2 regions of the Pseudoalteromonas sp. A757 genome follow, and region 1 is predicted to be linked to the other one. Evidence: predicted binding sites of a transcription regulator. Region 1 holds the regulator's gene; the other holds the start of a gene.

Region 1 (7,467 bases):
CTGAATTATCAAACCGAAGTCGTTTATTGCACGTACACGTAAACCGCCCAGGCGTATTAACGCAAATCAACCAAGCGTTCGCTCAGCACGGTATCAATATTGCGGCGCAATACCTACAAACGGATGAATCTATTGGTTACGTGGTTATCGACGTCGATAGTGACCACTCTGAAGTGGCGTTGAAAGAGTTAAGTGCGGTTGAAGGCACTATCAGAGCACGTATTCTTCACTAAGAAGAATCAAGCATAAAAAAACCAGTCACTGTGAAGCGACTGGTTTTTTTGTATCAATTTGGCTTACGCCATGAAATCAACACCTTCTTTGATGTCTTTTTCAAGTGTCGCTAGCATGTCGTCTTTTGCTTTTTGCTCAAACGCGCTTAGCTCACCGTAAGGAAGTAACTTCTCTACACCGTTTTTACCAAGGATGACTGGCTGTGCAAAGAATGTTGCGTCGCCTGTGTTACCTTCAACGTATGCGTACTCAAGTACTTCTTCACCTTGTAAGCCTTTCACTAGTGAGAAGCAGAAACGTGCTGCTGCTGCACCCATTGAAAGTGTAGCTGAACCGCCACCCGCTTTAGCTTCAACCACTTCAGTACCCGCGTTTTGGATACGAGTTGTTAGTGAAGCAACTTCTTCGTCAGTGAACTCAACACCTTCAACTTGAGAAAGTAGAGGTAGAATTGTAGTACCTGAGTGACCACCAATTACTGGGATCTTAACTTCAGCAACGTCTAGACCTTTAAGCTCTGCGATAAAAGTTTCAGCGCGGATAACGTCAAGCGTTGTTACACCGAATACGCGAGCTGGATCATAAGTACCTGCTTTTTTGAACACTTCAGCAACGATTGGTACCGTGCCATTTACTGGGTTTGTGATGATACCAACAAGTGCTTTAGGGCAGTTTCTAACGATACCTTCAGCAAGTGTCTTGATGATACCTGCGTTAACGTTGAATAGGTCAGCACGGTCCATACCAGGCTTACGAGGCATACCAGCTGGGATAAGCACTACGTCAGCACCAGCAAGAGCTGGGTCTAGGTCGTCTTTACCATAACCCGCTACTTTTACCGCAGTTGGGATGTGAGATAAGTCAACTGCAACACCAGGTACAACAGGTGCAACGTCATAAAGCGCTAACTCAGAGCCAGCTGGAAGACCATTTTTAAGCAATAAAGATAGAGCTTGACCGATACCGCCAGCGGCACCTAATACAGCAACTTTCATTTGAATTCTCCATAATTTGAAGGTGGAATTGAGTGTGCAGTAAAGATAATGAAAAGCGCTGTTAAACACAAATTAATCACGGTTATTTTCGAGATTTTTTGACTAATGTCTTAAATAAAAGTGTAAAGATCGCGACACTTTGTCTATTTATGCTTTACGACTGTCATTTTGGTCGCGCAAATTTGGGAATCTTAGTGGTTTTGTGTAGAATTTAAAGATTAGCCGTAAAAGAAGACAGACTATGCAGCCGCAAGAAAAACAAGAAGCACTTATCAAAGCATTTAAAGCCATTTTAAAAGAAGAAAACTTTGGCTCTCAAGGCGAAATTGTTGATGCTCTAAAACAACAAGGGTTTGACAATGTCAGTCAGAGTAAAGTGTCGCGCATGCTGAGCAAGTTTGGTGCTGTACGTACACGCAATGCTAAGCAAGAAATGGTTTACTGTTTACCCGCAGAAATGAGCGTACCGACAGCAAAAAGTCCTTTGCGTCAGTTAGTCGTTGATATTATGCACAACGAAATGATGATTATAATTCGAACCAGCCCGGGGGCTGCACAATTAATTGCAAGATTACTTGACTCTTTAGGTACCGCAGATGGCGTATTAGGTACCATTGCTGGCGATGACACGATTTTCATTGCGCCTGCAAAAGTCTCTGAAATCGACATTACTTTAGACAAAGTAAAAACCCTGTTCGATAACGTTTAGTCTGTTATTTTTATTAGTGCTGACTCACAAGTTAGCACTTACTCTGGTACTTTCCTCTGAGCAATTACGCTTTCTCACTATTACAATAAACAGAATAAACTGCTTATCTTTACAGCAAAAAATGTTTGACATAATATGTCCGTGTGTGGCAACTTTAGAAACGCAAGGTGGGATTTTCTCATTACGCGTGGATAGTTTTTTAAGCTGATTGATTAGCTTCTATAGCTTATTTTCGGCGGCATTTAAGCTCATTGGATCTGCTCGCTATTCTCTTTACTCAATCATCTCACTATCCTATGATACGGAACGGGGATTCAATCGCTCTGACAAATTAGAGACACCTAATAACATTGATAGGCCCCCTACCGCAAAAAATGGAAATACAAGGAACTAAGGAACAGCAATGGAATTTTTAAATACTGCATTTACGTTTCCCACTGTTATTTTTTCAACACTACTACTGATTGTGCTGTTGTTCTGGTTAATTGCTTTACTTGGTTTTGCTGATATCGATATCTTAGAAGGCGATGTTGATATTGAAGCCGAAGGCGCAAGCTCTGGTTCTTTTTGGGAGGTCGCTTTTGGTGGTGTCCCAGTGAGTATTTCATTGAGTTTAATCATCGCGCTAGGCTGGATTACCAGTATTTATGTGCAACAGTTTTTTGCTTACCTGCTGGGTAATGGCATTTTTTACTACCTGATGGGCACGGTATTTATGCTTGCTAGCCTCATTGTTGCATTACCACTAACCGCCGTCATTGTAAGGCCACTACGACGCTTTTTCGAAAGCCAAGAAACCACATCAAAGCAAGCGCTGGTTGGGCTCGAATGCGTTATTGCAACATCAAGAGTTAACAACACGTTTGGTCAAGCCAGAGTATATATTCAAGGAACAGAGCAACTTATCGAAGTGCGCTCGGACGAAGAAAACACTTTCACACTAGGAGACAATGCCTTACTTATCGAACATGACCCCCTTACACATAGCTACACGATTGTGGCTAAACCTTGGTAATAGTACGGAAAATAACGGAATTTAGGAACGAGTTGGCATAGCTAGTACCAACTCAAACAACATAGCGCAACGCAGGAAAAAACATGGAATTTCTAAACAACCTCGGACCGGTGCTCGCAATCGTGGGCATATCCATCGTCATTATTTTTGCCATTCTACTTCTGATTGGAAAGTTCTACCGCAAGGTCGAACAGGGTCAGGCATTGATCATCAACAAGATGAAAAATGAGCCTGATGTCACAACAACGGGCGGCATTGTGCTACCCGTGATCCATAAAATGGAAGTCATGGATATTTCAACTAACCGCATGGTATTGGAGCGTCGTGAAAATAGCGGCCTGATCTGTAAAGACAATATCCGTGCTGACATCGCCATCACTTTTTACATTCGCGTAAACGAAAACAAAGAAGATATCCTACGCGTTGCGAAACAAGTTGGCTGTGCACGTGCCTCGGCACCAGAAACCTTACAAGCATTATTTGAGGCAAAATTCTCCGAAGCCTTGAAAACCGTTGGTAAGCGCATGAATTTTGAGGAGCTATTTACACATCGTAACGAGTTCCGAGATTCTATTAAAGAAGTGATTGGACAAGATTTATCTGGCTATACGTTAGAGGATGTCGCAATTGACTATCTTGAACAAACCTCAATCGACAAGTTAGATCCAAATAACATTCTTGATGCTGAAGGTATTCGCCGTATTACCGAAAAAACCTCACGCCAAAACGTGGAAACTAACCAGCTTAAATGCGATGAAAAAGCACAAATCGACAACCAAAACCAAGCAGCATTTGAAAAAGCCGCAGAAGTCGAGAGACAAAAAGAAGACGCTAGCGCAAGACAGCGCCGTGAAATCGAATCAGTGCGCGCTCGCGAAGCCGCAGAAGCTGAACGTGTTAAGCATGAAGAGCGCTTAAAAGCCGAAGAAGCACGCCTCAAAGCGGACGAAGCAATTGCAATTGCAGAACACAATAAACAGCGTGAAATCGATGTTGCAGAGCAAAATCGCCTTCGCTTACTCGGCATCGAAGAAGAAAAAGTCACACGCTCTCGCCAGATAGAAATTATTGAGCGCGAACGCGAAACCGAAATTTTACGTATCCAAAAAGCCAAAGCACTGGAAGTCGAGCAAAAAGAAATCGCCGATGTCCAACGCGAACGTGTTGCCGTAGAGAAAACCGTTGCTGAAGAACAGGAGCGTATCAAAGACGTACAATGTATTGCAGAAGCTGAACGAGAAAAGCAAGCGAAAATTATTCTTGCTCAAGCAGAAGCCGAAGAGGCGTTGGTTAAAGATATTGAAGCAGCTAAAGCCAAAGAACAAGCTGCTGAATTTAAAGCCCGAGAAATGGAAAAAATGGCTGCGGCGGAGCTGCGTATTGCGAACCAGACCGCTGAGTCGAAGAAAATTCTTGCAGAGGCTGCTCAGGTTGAGGCTGCCGCACCAGGTCTTGCTGAGGCTGATATCATCAAGGCTAAAGCCACTGCAAGTGCGATACAAGGCGAAACAGATGCCAAAGTGCTACAGCAAAAACTAGAAGCCGAAGCGCAAGGTAAACGTGATATTGGCCGTGCCGAGGCCGAAGTACAAGCAGCAATGGCTGAAGCAACTAAGAAGCAAAGTGAAGCCGAAGCACAAGGCAAACGTGAAATTGGTTTGGCAGAAGCTGAAGTACAAGCAGCAATGGCTGAGGCAATTGAAAAACAAGGTGAAGCAGAAGCTATCAACCTTGAGCGTAAGATGTCGGCAGAAGCTAAAGGCCTTACGGAGAAGCTGGAAGCACTTAATAAGATGGATAAAGACGCCCGTGAATACGAAGGCTTTACACTACAGCTAAACCAACAGAAAGAACTGACGCTTGCGAATATCGAAGCGAACAAGCAGGTTTCTGCAAGTCAGGCTGAAGTATTAGGTAAAGCGCTGAGCGGTGCAGATATCAACTTTATGGGCGGCGACGGCCAGTTCTTTAACCAGTTTATGAATGCCATCACAGTAGGCAAGTCAATTGACGGCTTAGTCGGCGAAAGTAAGACGGTACAAACCGTATTCAAAGATCACCTAAACGGTGAGCGTAATTTGATGGACGATCTAAAAGGGGTATTAGCTGGTGCTAATGCGTCGTCAGAAACGCTAAAAAACATCAACATGAGTAAGTTCTTCCAACAACTAAGTAATAGCTCAGATGCGGACAAACAGCAGCTACTCAAGTTACTTGGCGGCTCGTTAAATGGCAGTAAACAAAGCGAACCACTAGAGTAATTAACCTTGAGGAGTCAATCTTCTTGGCTCCTCTCCCCCATTTGCGACAGCGCACAATAGGAAAGTAAAGAATGACGGAAGCAACGCAACAAGCGCCAGAGCGAACGCTCGAACAAGACTCTTATCAACTGATTAAGCGCCGACTTGGTAACTTTGGTAATGATCTAAAAAGCCAAATAGATAAACTCAACCAACAGCGTGTTGACACTTTTGGAAGCACCGAGCTTAAAGTGAAAGGTCGAGCAAGAGTGCGTACTGAGCATAACTGTGTACCGCGCGATATCGTGCTGATCGGCGACAAGCTTATCTTTGCTTACAATGTGTTTATGGGGCTTAAACAAAATACCCAAGTCAGCGATGTATTCACCGTACAAAAGCTGCACTTGCAAGAAGACCACTACGAAATAGAACCTTATCCGCAAGAAACCAAATTCCTCACTGACCAACGTTTCTTACGGGACTTTGATGAACTATACACATATTACAAAGACACCCGGCTACAACATCTATTTGTTAAATCAAACAAGCTCTTTGCGCTATTTCAAATTGGCGAAAAGCTCTCCGATGTTCGTGTGTTCCGCTGGCAAATCGCCAAAGACGAAACCTTAGATTATATTGATAATCGAGGAGAGCGTGACATAGGTGAAGTGGAAAACTTTGACTTTGAATGGCAAAAAACCGACCGCGCCGATCACGTCGAAGGCCGTCACCCACATATTAATGTAAACGACAAAGTGTTTATTGAAGTATCGGGTGGCAAACTCACCGTAAAAATAGAAAACAATACCCAAAGCGGTGAAGGTATTTATCAAGAAGCCGTCGATGACGCCAGCCAATCACTTGCAGATTGTGATTTACGTTTTGCCGAAGTTGGCGAAATGGTGCTGTTAAAGTTACTTCCCTACCGAGAAAAACAGTGGCGTTATTTTATTTATAATTGCCGCACCCAGCAGGTATTGCGCCAAGATGCGCTGGGTGGTGCCTGTGTTCAATTACCTGAGAACCAAGGGATTATTTTTCCTGGTGGCTATTATTTACAATCGGGGCAAACACGCTATTTTGACGACCAACTGGACGATTTAGTTTTCCATCGCCAGATCAAATCACCCAACGGTGAAGATGTACTGTATATCTTCTACGAACCAAACGAGGGTCGTTACGCACTTTTCTCTTACAATATTATTGAGAAAAACCTGCAAAATCCTATCTATTGTCATGGCTATGGTATCTATGATGATGGCTTAGCGCTAACCTTTAAAGCAGAGCCTGAGCCTGAGCGCGTGCACCCTATTCAAATCTGGCAAAGCCCATTTTGTGGCAGCGAGTTTGCCGCACAAGCCCCTCGAGCAACCGGCTTATTTGGCCGGATAGGCAATCCGGATTTAGTACGTGCAATTTCTGATTTATACAGTGTGTTCAAAGCCATTAACGAACAAAGCCCCACGGTCTTTCATTATGAAGATTTAATTGCACTCACCCGCAGTATCTTAGACCGCTATCATTGGCTTGCCGAGGCGGACTTTGCGGATGTCACAGCAAAACTACATGAAATTTTTGAAACCTCGGAGCAGGTACTAGACGAATTTGAAAAGGTAAGCCAAATTGAGGCCGACGCTAGGCGCGCAGAAGCCGAAATCGAACAAGCCATGCAAGATGTGCTTCGCGAGGTAAGACCTGATAGCTTTAAAACAGCCGAGCAATTTGTCCAGAGCTTAGAGTCTCTCAAACGCTTAAAAGGCAAAGTGATAAGCCTTGAAGAAGTGAAGTACATCAATCTTGACGCGCTATCTGCCATGCAGCAGCAGATTGATGAGCAAACCTTGGGTTTAAGCCATAAAACCGCGGAGTTTTTGCAGCAAGATAGTGCTCTGGCGCCCTACTACGAGCAGCTAGATTCCTTAGAGCAAGCCAGAGCGCAAACAGAGAGTGTTACCGAGCTTAACGGCTTTTTGGCGACCTTGGAAACCTTAAGCGCCGAACTTGATTTGCTCAACCATACCATGCTGGATCTCGATATTGACGATAGCCGTGTGCGCACTAAAATTTTGGAAGATGTCAGCGCCATTTATGGTCAAGTAAACCGCGCCAAAGCAGCATTAGAAATTCAGAAAAAGAGCGTGGGCAGTGTTGAAGCAAAAGCCGAATTCGCGGCTCGTTTTAAGCTTTTCAGCCAAAGTATTACCAGCGGTCTAAGCGCGGCCAAAACCCCAGAGCAATGTGACGACCAACTATCTCGCTTACTTATTCAATTAG
Region 2 (7,467 bases), 520 kb from region 1:
CGTCTAAACCCTATTGGAGTTGGAGCTGGGTATATAAAAACTACGAAATCTTAAAATCGATTTTACTTTCCTGTGTAGTCACCACTCTACTGGCCACTATCTTTGTCGAACGACAACGTTCTGATACGCCAGATGAGGAATTAGAAAGTGAATCTTAGTACTTTGTAACCGTCACTCTATAAGCGGTACTGTCGTGCTCTATGCGCTTATATGATGACTTAACAAGGAACTTCAAACATTAAAAAAGGCGCTTGCGCGCCTTTTTTAATACCTTAATTTACCGCTGATTATTCAGTCTCTGGTAAATTGCGACCGTAGAACACTTCCTGAATTTCACGATTCAGCTTAAGACGAATTTCTTCCTCTTCTTCTGCATCCAAGTCTTCAGTGCTAATTCCAAATAGATACGCATTTAGGTCAGTTTCCTTAAGCATCATCTTAGTATGGAATAGGTTCTCTTGATACACGTTTACGTCTACCATGTGGTATGCGTCTTTAGTATCTTCCGTCATGTAATTCTGGATAGAGTGAATTGCGTGGTCGATATAGTGTTTTACACCATTAACGTCACGAGTAAATCCACGAACACGATAGTCAATCGTCACCACATCTGACTCTAAAGAGTGAATTAAGAAGTTAAGCGCTTTAAGTGGCGAAATAATACCACACGTTGAAACTTCGATATCCGCTCTAAAAGTACAGATACCATCATCAGGGTGTGCTTCTGGGTAAGTATGAACACAAATGTGACTCTTATCCAAATGCGCGACCACGGAATCAGGTAGTGGCCCTGGTGCTTCGTTGCTATCAAAAGTCTGTTGTTCAACAGGCTCTTCTGATACTAAGATCGTCACACTTGCCCCTTGTGGTTCATAATCTTGACGTGCGATATTCAGTACATTCGCACCGATAATATCCGTTACGTCTTTTAGAATATCTGTCAAACGATCAGCACTGTACTGTTCATCGATGTATTCTAGATATTCTTTACGTTGCTGCTCGGTCTTGGCGTAGCAAATATCGTAAATGCTAAAGCTTAAACTCTTAGTTAAGTTGTTAAAGCCATGGAGTTTAATTTTATCAAAGGGCTTGTTCACGATAGACCCACCTTAATACAAAAAATCTGCGCTGCAGAAACAAAAGTTCGCGGATTTTATACGAAAATAGCGCTATGAAAAAGCGTTATTTTTCGTCAATTTCAACCACTTCATGGCTATGCGTAATTTCTACTGCTTTTTCAAGCATTAATGCCACTGAACAATACTTTTCAGCGGATAAACTTACGGCTCTTTCTAGGTGTTTTTCAGAGACATTACGCCCTTTCACCACAAAGTGTAAATTGATCTTGGTAAAAACCCGAGGTGCGCTTTCTGCTCGCTCTGCGGTTAATTTTACTTCCACGTCGGTCACATCCTGACGTGCCTTTTGTAGAATGCTGACGACATCGACTGACGAACAACATCCCGCTGACATTAATACCATCTCCATTGGACTTGGCGCTGCACTATCTGAACCGGCATCAAATACCACATTATGTCCCGACGCAGAGCGACCAATAAAGGTATCTCCTTCAACCCATTTTACGCTAGCTAACATAGTTATCCTCTATAAAGCATAACACCGCCAAATGGCGGTGTATCTTAAACCTAGAATTGCCTCTAAGTGTGTTTGTGTAAACTGTCGATAGTGATTGTGCCGAGCTATACAGCAGAATCAAACAGGTTTTTAACCAAACCTGCGAACTCTTCTATAAACTCTTTTTGTTCTACGGTGACACGTCTATCCACGACGCTTGATAGCACTTCTTGTAAGTCGTACACAATGCCATCCACCTCACGCACAATCATACTGCGCTGCTCTGTAGACAACTCAGAGTGTTGCTCGCATATACGAATAACGTTTTCGGCGATCACATCTTCGATTAATTCCATGACTGTTGGAGCCCCTGGTTCTACCGTCCCAGACTTCTCAAACAAGGCTAAGTTTTGCGTCAAATACATGACTAAATCATCGTACCCTTGTTTATCTAAAACCATACTTTGCTCACCCGAACCTATCAAAGACATCTCCTATTGATTTAAGCAGAAAGTTTTTTCGATTGCTACCTTTGTAGTCAACTAGACACAAAAAAGCAGCCGAAGCTGCTTTTCTTTTCAATTTTTATTGAGTAAACCTCAATATTGATATTTTAATCCAAAGATAAACCTGGGCTCAAGCTAGAAGGTAAAGTTACCTTTTCTAGTTCCACGGATGCTACTGGGTATGCACAGTAATCTGCCGCGTAGTATGCGCTTGCACGGTGGTTACCTGACGCACCAATACCACCAAACGGAGCAGCACTTGAAGCACCCGTGATTGGGCGGTTCCAGTTTACGATACCTGCGCGAATACGACGTAAGAAACGATCGTAATCCGCTTCGTTGTCGCCAAGCAGACCTGCTGATAAGCCAAAGCTTGTTTCATTCGCTTTTTCGATTGCAGCGTCAAAGTCTGTGTAGCGGAATACTTTTAATAACGGGCCAAAGTGTTCTTCATCAGGGAAGTCTGCAATGTTAGTACATTCGATGATACCTGGCGTCACAAAGCCTGTGCCTTCTGTGTGCGTCAGCTCTATAAGCGACTCACCACCTAACTCAACAAGCTGTTGCTGTGCTTTTACCATGCCTGCAGCTGCTGCATTTGAAATCATTGACCCCATGAACGGTTGATCTGCATCGTCAAAGTTACCCACTTTAATCGCTTTCGTTGCTTTGATCAGTTGTTCAAGGATTGCATCACCTTGTTCACCTACAGGAAGAAATAGCTTACGAGCACAAGTACAACGCTGACCGCTTGAAATAAACGCAGATTGAATAATGTCGTGTACTGCCGCTTTGGTATCCGCTACGTCTTTTACGATAAGTGGGTTATTGCCACCCATTTCAAGCGCTAAGATCTTACCTGGTTGACCTGCATATTGCTCATGTAGCAAGTGACCCGTACGAGAAGAACCAGTAAAGAATAAGCCGTCGATACCCGCGTGTGACGCAAGTGCTTTACCTGTTTCAACTTCGCCTTGAACTAGGTTAATAACACCAGCAGGAAGGCCTGCTTGTTGCCAGTATTTAAGCGTTAGCTCAGCAACATAAGGTGTAAGCTCAGACGGCTTAAAGACAACCGTGTTACCAGCAAGTAGCGCAGGTACGATATGACCATTTGGTAAGTGGCCAGGGAAGTTATATGGACCAAATACAGCAACTACACCGTGTGCCTTGTGACGGATCACAGCTCGGCCAACTGGCATTGGGTTTTCAACAACGCCCGTGCGCTCTTGATAGGCTTTCTCAGAAATCGCGATTTTACCTACCATAGCACCCGCTTCTGTACGAGTTTCCCAAAGTGGCTTACCCGTTTCTTTAGCTATTGCGATGGCCAGCTCTTCACTATTTTCTTTTAGTACTTCAGCGAAACGCTTAACAATTTCTAAACGCGCTTCAAAACTCATGTCGCTCCATGAATAGAAAGCTTCACGAGCCGCTTTTACTGCGCCATCAACTTGCTCAGCAGTCGCTGCGTTTGCGCTCCAAATAACGTCGTTGTTTGCTGGGTTTACAGAGCTAAAGCTTGCGCCTTGTCCTGCAATCCACTCACCATTTATTAGTTGTGCTGCATGTGTTGTCATAATCTGTTCCCAATCTTAAATCTTTACTAGGCTTACTTGATCGCCTTCTTCAACTTTTAGCGCCGCGGCAACATGTGGAGCAAGCGTTACTTCATTGCTATCAGTCAGGGCTAACTCGATTACCGCTGCGCGATAATCAACAAGTTTACCATTTGCGACCATAACAGGGAATCCACCGTTGCTTTCGCCTATTTTTACAGTACGAGTTTCACTATTGCGAACCGTGCGGATATTCCCCACTTTTGCTTCTACCGTTGGACCCGCGTCGAAGATATCAACATAACCATTAAATGTGAAACCTTCGCTCTTTAATAGCTCAATAGCAGGACGTGTATTGTCGTGAACTTCACCAATCACCGCTTGTGCTTCTTTACTAAGCAGATTTACGTAGATTGGATACTTAGGCATTAACTCAGCAATAAAGACCTTTTGGCCGATCCCCGTTAGATAATCCGCTGTCGGGAAGTCCATCGAGAAGAAGTGCTCTTCAAGCCATTGCCAGAACGGACTTTCGCCTTGCTCGTTAGAAACACCACGCATTTCCGCGATAACAGTCTCAGCAAAACGATCACGATGTTGATTAATGAACATAAAGCGAGAGCGAGACAACAGTTTGCCATTTGCGCCTTTGCGATAGCCATCTTTCAAAAACAGGGTGCATAATTCAGTCGCGCCAGTGTAGTCGTTACATAGCGTTAAAATATCCACTGCTTTATAAACATCGAGTGTGCGTGAAGAGTGGATCACTTTGCTTAGGTGATAATGATAAAACGCATCATCTAAACCAACCGCAGCTTCGATACCGCTGGTACCAACCACCTCGCCTGTTTCAGTATCTTCTAATACAAATAAATAACCTTCATCAAAAGGCTTGTCTGCTTGCTTGCCAAATGAAGCAACAGAGCGTGCAATCTTCTTCTGTAATAGCTCTTCGTTTACAGGCAAAGAGGTAAAACCGTGGCCTGATTCGTGAGCAATGTTTAAAAGCGCTGGATAATCGCTTTCTTGGATTGGGCGAAGGATCATCATGAGCCCGCTTACTCCTCAAAAATGTGGATAACAACAAGGCCACCAAAAGGTGACCTTGCAACCAGTATTAAGCGTTGTTAGCAACTACCGCAGCAACGGCTTTTTCGAATCGTGCCATCCCTTCGCGGATGTCAGCTTCTGGAATAACAAGAGACGGAGTGAAACGCACTACGTTTGCGCCTGCAACGAGTGACATCACGCCCTGCTTGATACCTTCAACTAAGAATTCTTTTGCTTTGCCTTCGTACTTTTCAGTGACCACACCACCAAGCAATAGACCTTTACCACGTACTTCTTTGAATACGTTGTACTTTTCGTTGATGTCGTTTAGTAGTTCACGGAATAGCAGCTCTTTTGCTTTTACGCCATCAAGTACTGCTGTTGTATTTACTGTGTCAAATGCCGCTTCTGCAACCGCACACGCCAGCGGGTTACCACCATAGGTAGAACCGTGAGTACCTACTTTTAGGTGTGCTGCAATCTCAGTTGTTGTGATCATCGCACCGATAGGGAAACCACCGCCAAGTGCTTTAGCCGTTGTTAAAATATCTGGCGTTACGTTTAAACCTTGGTAAGCATACAGGTCACCAGTGCGGCCAACACCAGTTTGCACTTCATCAAAAATAAGTAGCGCGTTGTGCTTGTCACACAGCTCGCGAACACCTTTTACAAACTCAGCAGTTGGTGAAATGATACCACCTTCGCCTTGTAGCGGCTCCATCATCACGGCACAAGTGCTGTCTGAGATAAGCGCTTCAAATGCAGCTAAATCGTTATAGTCTGTATGAACGATGTCGCCCGGCTTTGGACCAAAGCCATCAGAGTATGCAGCTTGACCACCTACGGTCACAGTAAAGAAAGTACGGCCGTGGAAACCTTTGTTGAAAGAGATAATTTGTGACTTTTCAGCACCAAATTTATCAAGCGCCCAACGGCGTGCTAGTTTAAGCGCCGCTTCGTTCGCTTCTGCACCTGAGTTTGCAAAATAGACTTTTTCTGCGAACGTCGCATCGGTTAGCTTTTTCGCTAAACGTAGTGCAGGCTCATTCGTCATCACATTAGAAAGGTGCCAAATTTTTTCGCCTTGCTCTTTAAGCGCGCCCACCAAAGCTGGGTGACAATGACCTAGACAGTTAACTGCGATACCACCAGCAAAGTCGATGTACTCACGACCTTCCTGATCCCATACTCGAGAACCTTCACCTTTCACTGGAATTACCGCTGAAGGTGCGTAGTTAGGTACCATTACGTCGTCAAACAATTCACGATTGATAGTCATTTTATTTCCTCATATTTGGTGAGTGAAAGTGCAAACAAGGAGTCATTTCCCTTTGGAGGTCGGCGTGTAGCCGCCACTTGATAGGATATTTATTCACACCAATTCGGTGCTATGTATTTTGACCCGCCCCTTGATGGCACAAAATTCATACGCTCATTATTCCAGAAAAAGCGCTATTTGTCTCACTTATACCACGTTCTCAGCCCTTAGTATTCAAGGGTTTAACATATATTCTCAACTCAAGTGAATAACTATCTAGGGCAGATATTTAGGGCAAAGCAAGCCCCGTGCAGCCTTGCACAGATCATTTAAGATTAGGTTTTGAATGAATAGTCGCAAAAAAAATTTCAATTTTTTTTACAAAATCGTCAACTGTAGGTTATGGAACGCACATTTTGCCAGCTGTTGACGCATTTCCTCGGTAAGTTCCAAATGATTGAGCAAAATTTCCGCTTCATCGTCTTCAATCAACTGACTATCTTTTAAAACAAGTAGTTGTCCGTAGCCATAGGCTTTTTGCATCACTTGCGTCAAAGGTAGTGGGTCGGTAATGTTTTTATGCGCATTAGGTAGATAAGTTTGCGCATACTCTTCCATGACGGCATTAAAGGGCAAATAACGTAACTCCATTTTTTCAATTAACTTACGTGAAATCTCTGCCGAGTGTTCAATCAACAAGTTACGTAAAAATAACGGATCAGGAGATAACTCCATTAATGCGGTGTGTAGGTCTTTTTGCTTTTTGTCTCGTGCTATTTGTACCTTGGCTTGCCATACCTTTTCGAAGGTCCGTAAATAAAGACGGATCAAGGCCACTTTCCCAAGCTCCAGTAACATGCCCAAAGTAAATGCATGTTGCTCTTTTACCCCAAAAAATGGCGCCAGTTCTTTTGCCGCAATAGCCGTGCTCATGCTCAGCTCGCGTAATTTACGCTTCATTAAACCAAATGGTTCTGTAGCATGCGGCATCCAATGTCTCACCGCCATTGTCGGGATGACCATTTGCAAGTTCTCAAGGCCTAAATACCTTAAAGCTAATGCCGGCGTGTCGACCTTAATAGACGTACCTTTGCTGTTTTTTTTGCGATATTGTGGCAAGTTGACTAGCGAAACCAGCTCACGACCCAACCAACTTAAGTCATTGACCAAAGGCTCTAAACGCCCAACCGAAGCTGAGCGCACGGCAAGAATATCTAAGATCGCAGGAACGGAGTCTTGAATACCAATCACTTCATGATAGATATTATCAAGGTCATGCAGCTGCTTTGTGATAGCTTCTTCGATAACGGAATGTAGATGCTTACTCGCTTTAGCAATATATTTGTGATGACTTGTACTACTTTCTTGTCGTTTGGCAGCCGCAGCAATTTCCACCTCTAGCATAGTGCGCTGGGCGATATTCTCACCGTAGCTAATATCAAACGTGTGGATATAGCCTATTTGCTTTTGCGCAAAGTTGAGGCTGATAAGAAGGTCATGGGCACGCTCGGATAGCGCT

Evidence for each region. Region 1 encodes ArgR, which controls arginine synthesis, uptake and breakdown. Its sites were predicted from a motif close to ANTGAATANNTATTCANT; they were not measured.
Region 2: the regulator ArgR is predicted to act here: its motif matches at 6,050-6,067, upstream of DRB05_RS22385 (aspartate aminotransferase family protein).

Annotation. Positions count from the first base shown of each region.
Region 1 covers NZ_QNQN01000074.1:128,283-135,749, forward strand. The annotation lists gene serA (phosphoglycerate dehydrogenase) at 1-233, shown strand, start outside; gene mdh (malate dehydrogenase) at 297-1,229, opposite strand; gene argR (transcriptional regulator ArgR) at 1,471-1,938, shown strand; gene DRB05_RS20145 (OB-fold-containig protein) at 2,342-2,953, shown strand; gene DRB05_RS20150 (hypothetical protein) at 3,037-5,214, shown strand; gene DRB05_RS20155 (DNA repair ATPase) at 5,286-7,467, shown strand, end outside.
Region 2 covers NZ_QNQN01000074.1:651,996-659,462, forward strand. The annotation lists gene DRB05_RS22355 (hypothetical protein) at 1-158, shown strand, start outside; gene speD (adenosylmethionine decarboxylase) at 288-1,097, opposite strand; gene DRB05_RS22365 (OsmC family protein) at 1,183-1,596, opposite strand; gene DRB05_RS22370 (DUF3802 family protein) at 1,701-2,036, opposite strand; gene astD (succinylglutamate-semialdehyde dehydrogenase) at 2,189-3,661, opposite strand; gene astA (arginine N-succinyltransferase) at 3,677-4,690, opposite strand; gene DRB05_RS22385 (aspartate aminotransferase family protein) at 4,758-5,969, opposite strand; gene DRB05_RS22390 (HDOD domain-containing protein) at 6,327-7,467, opposite strand, start outside.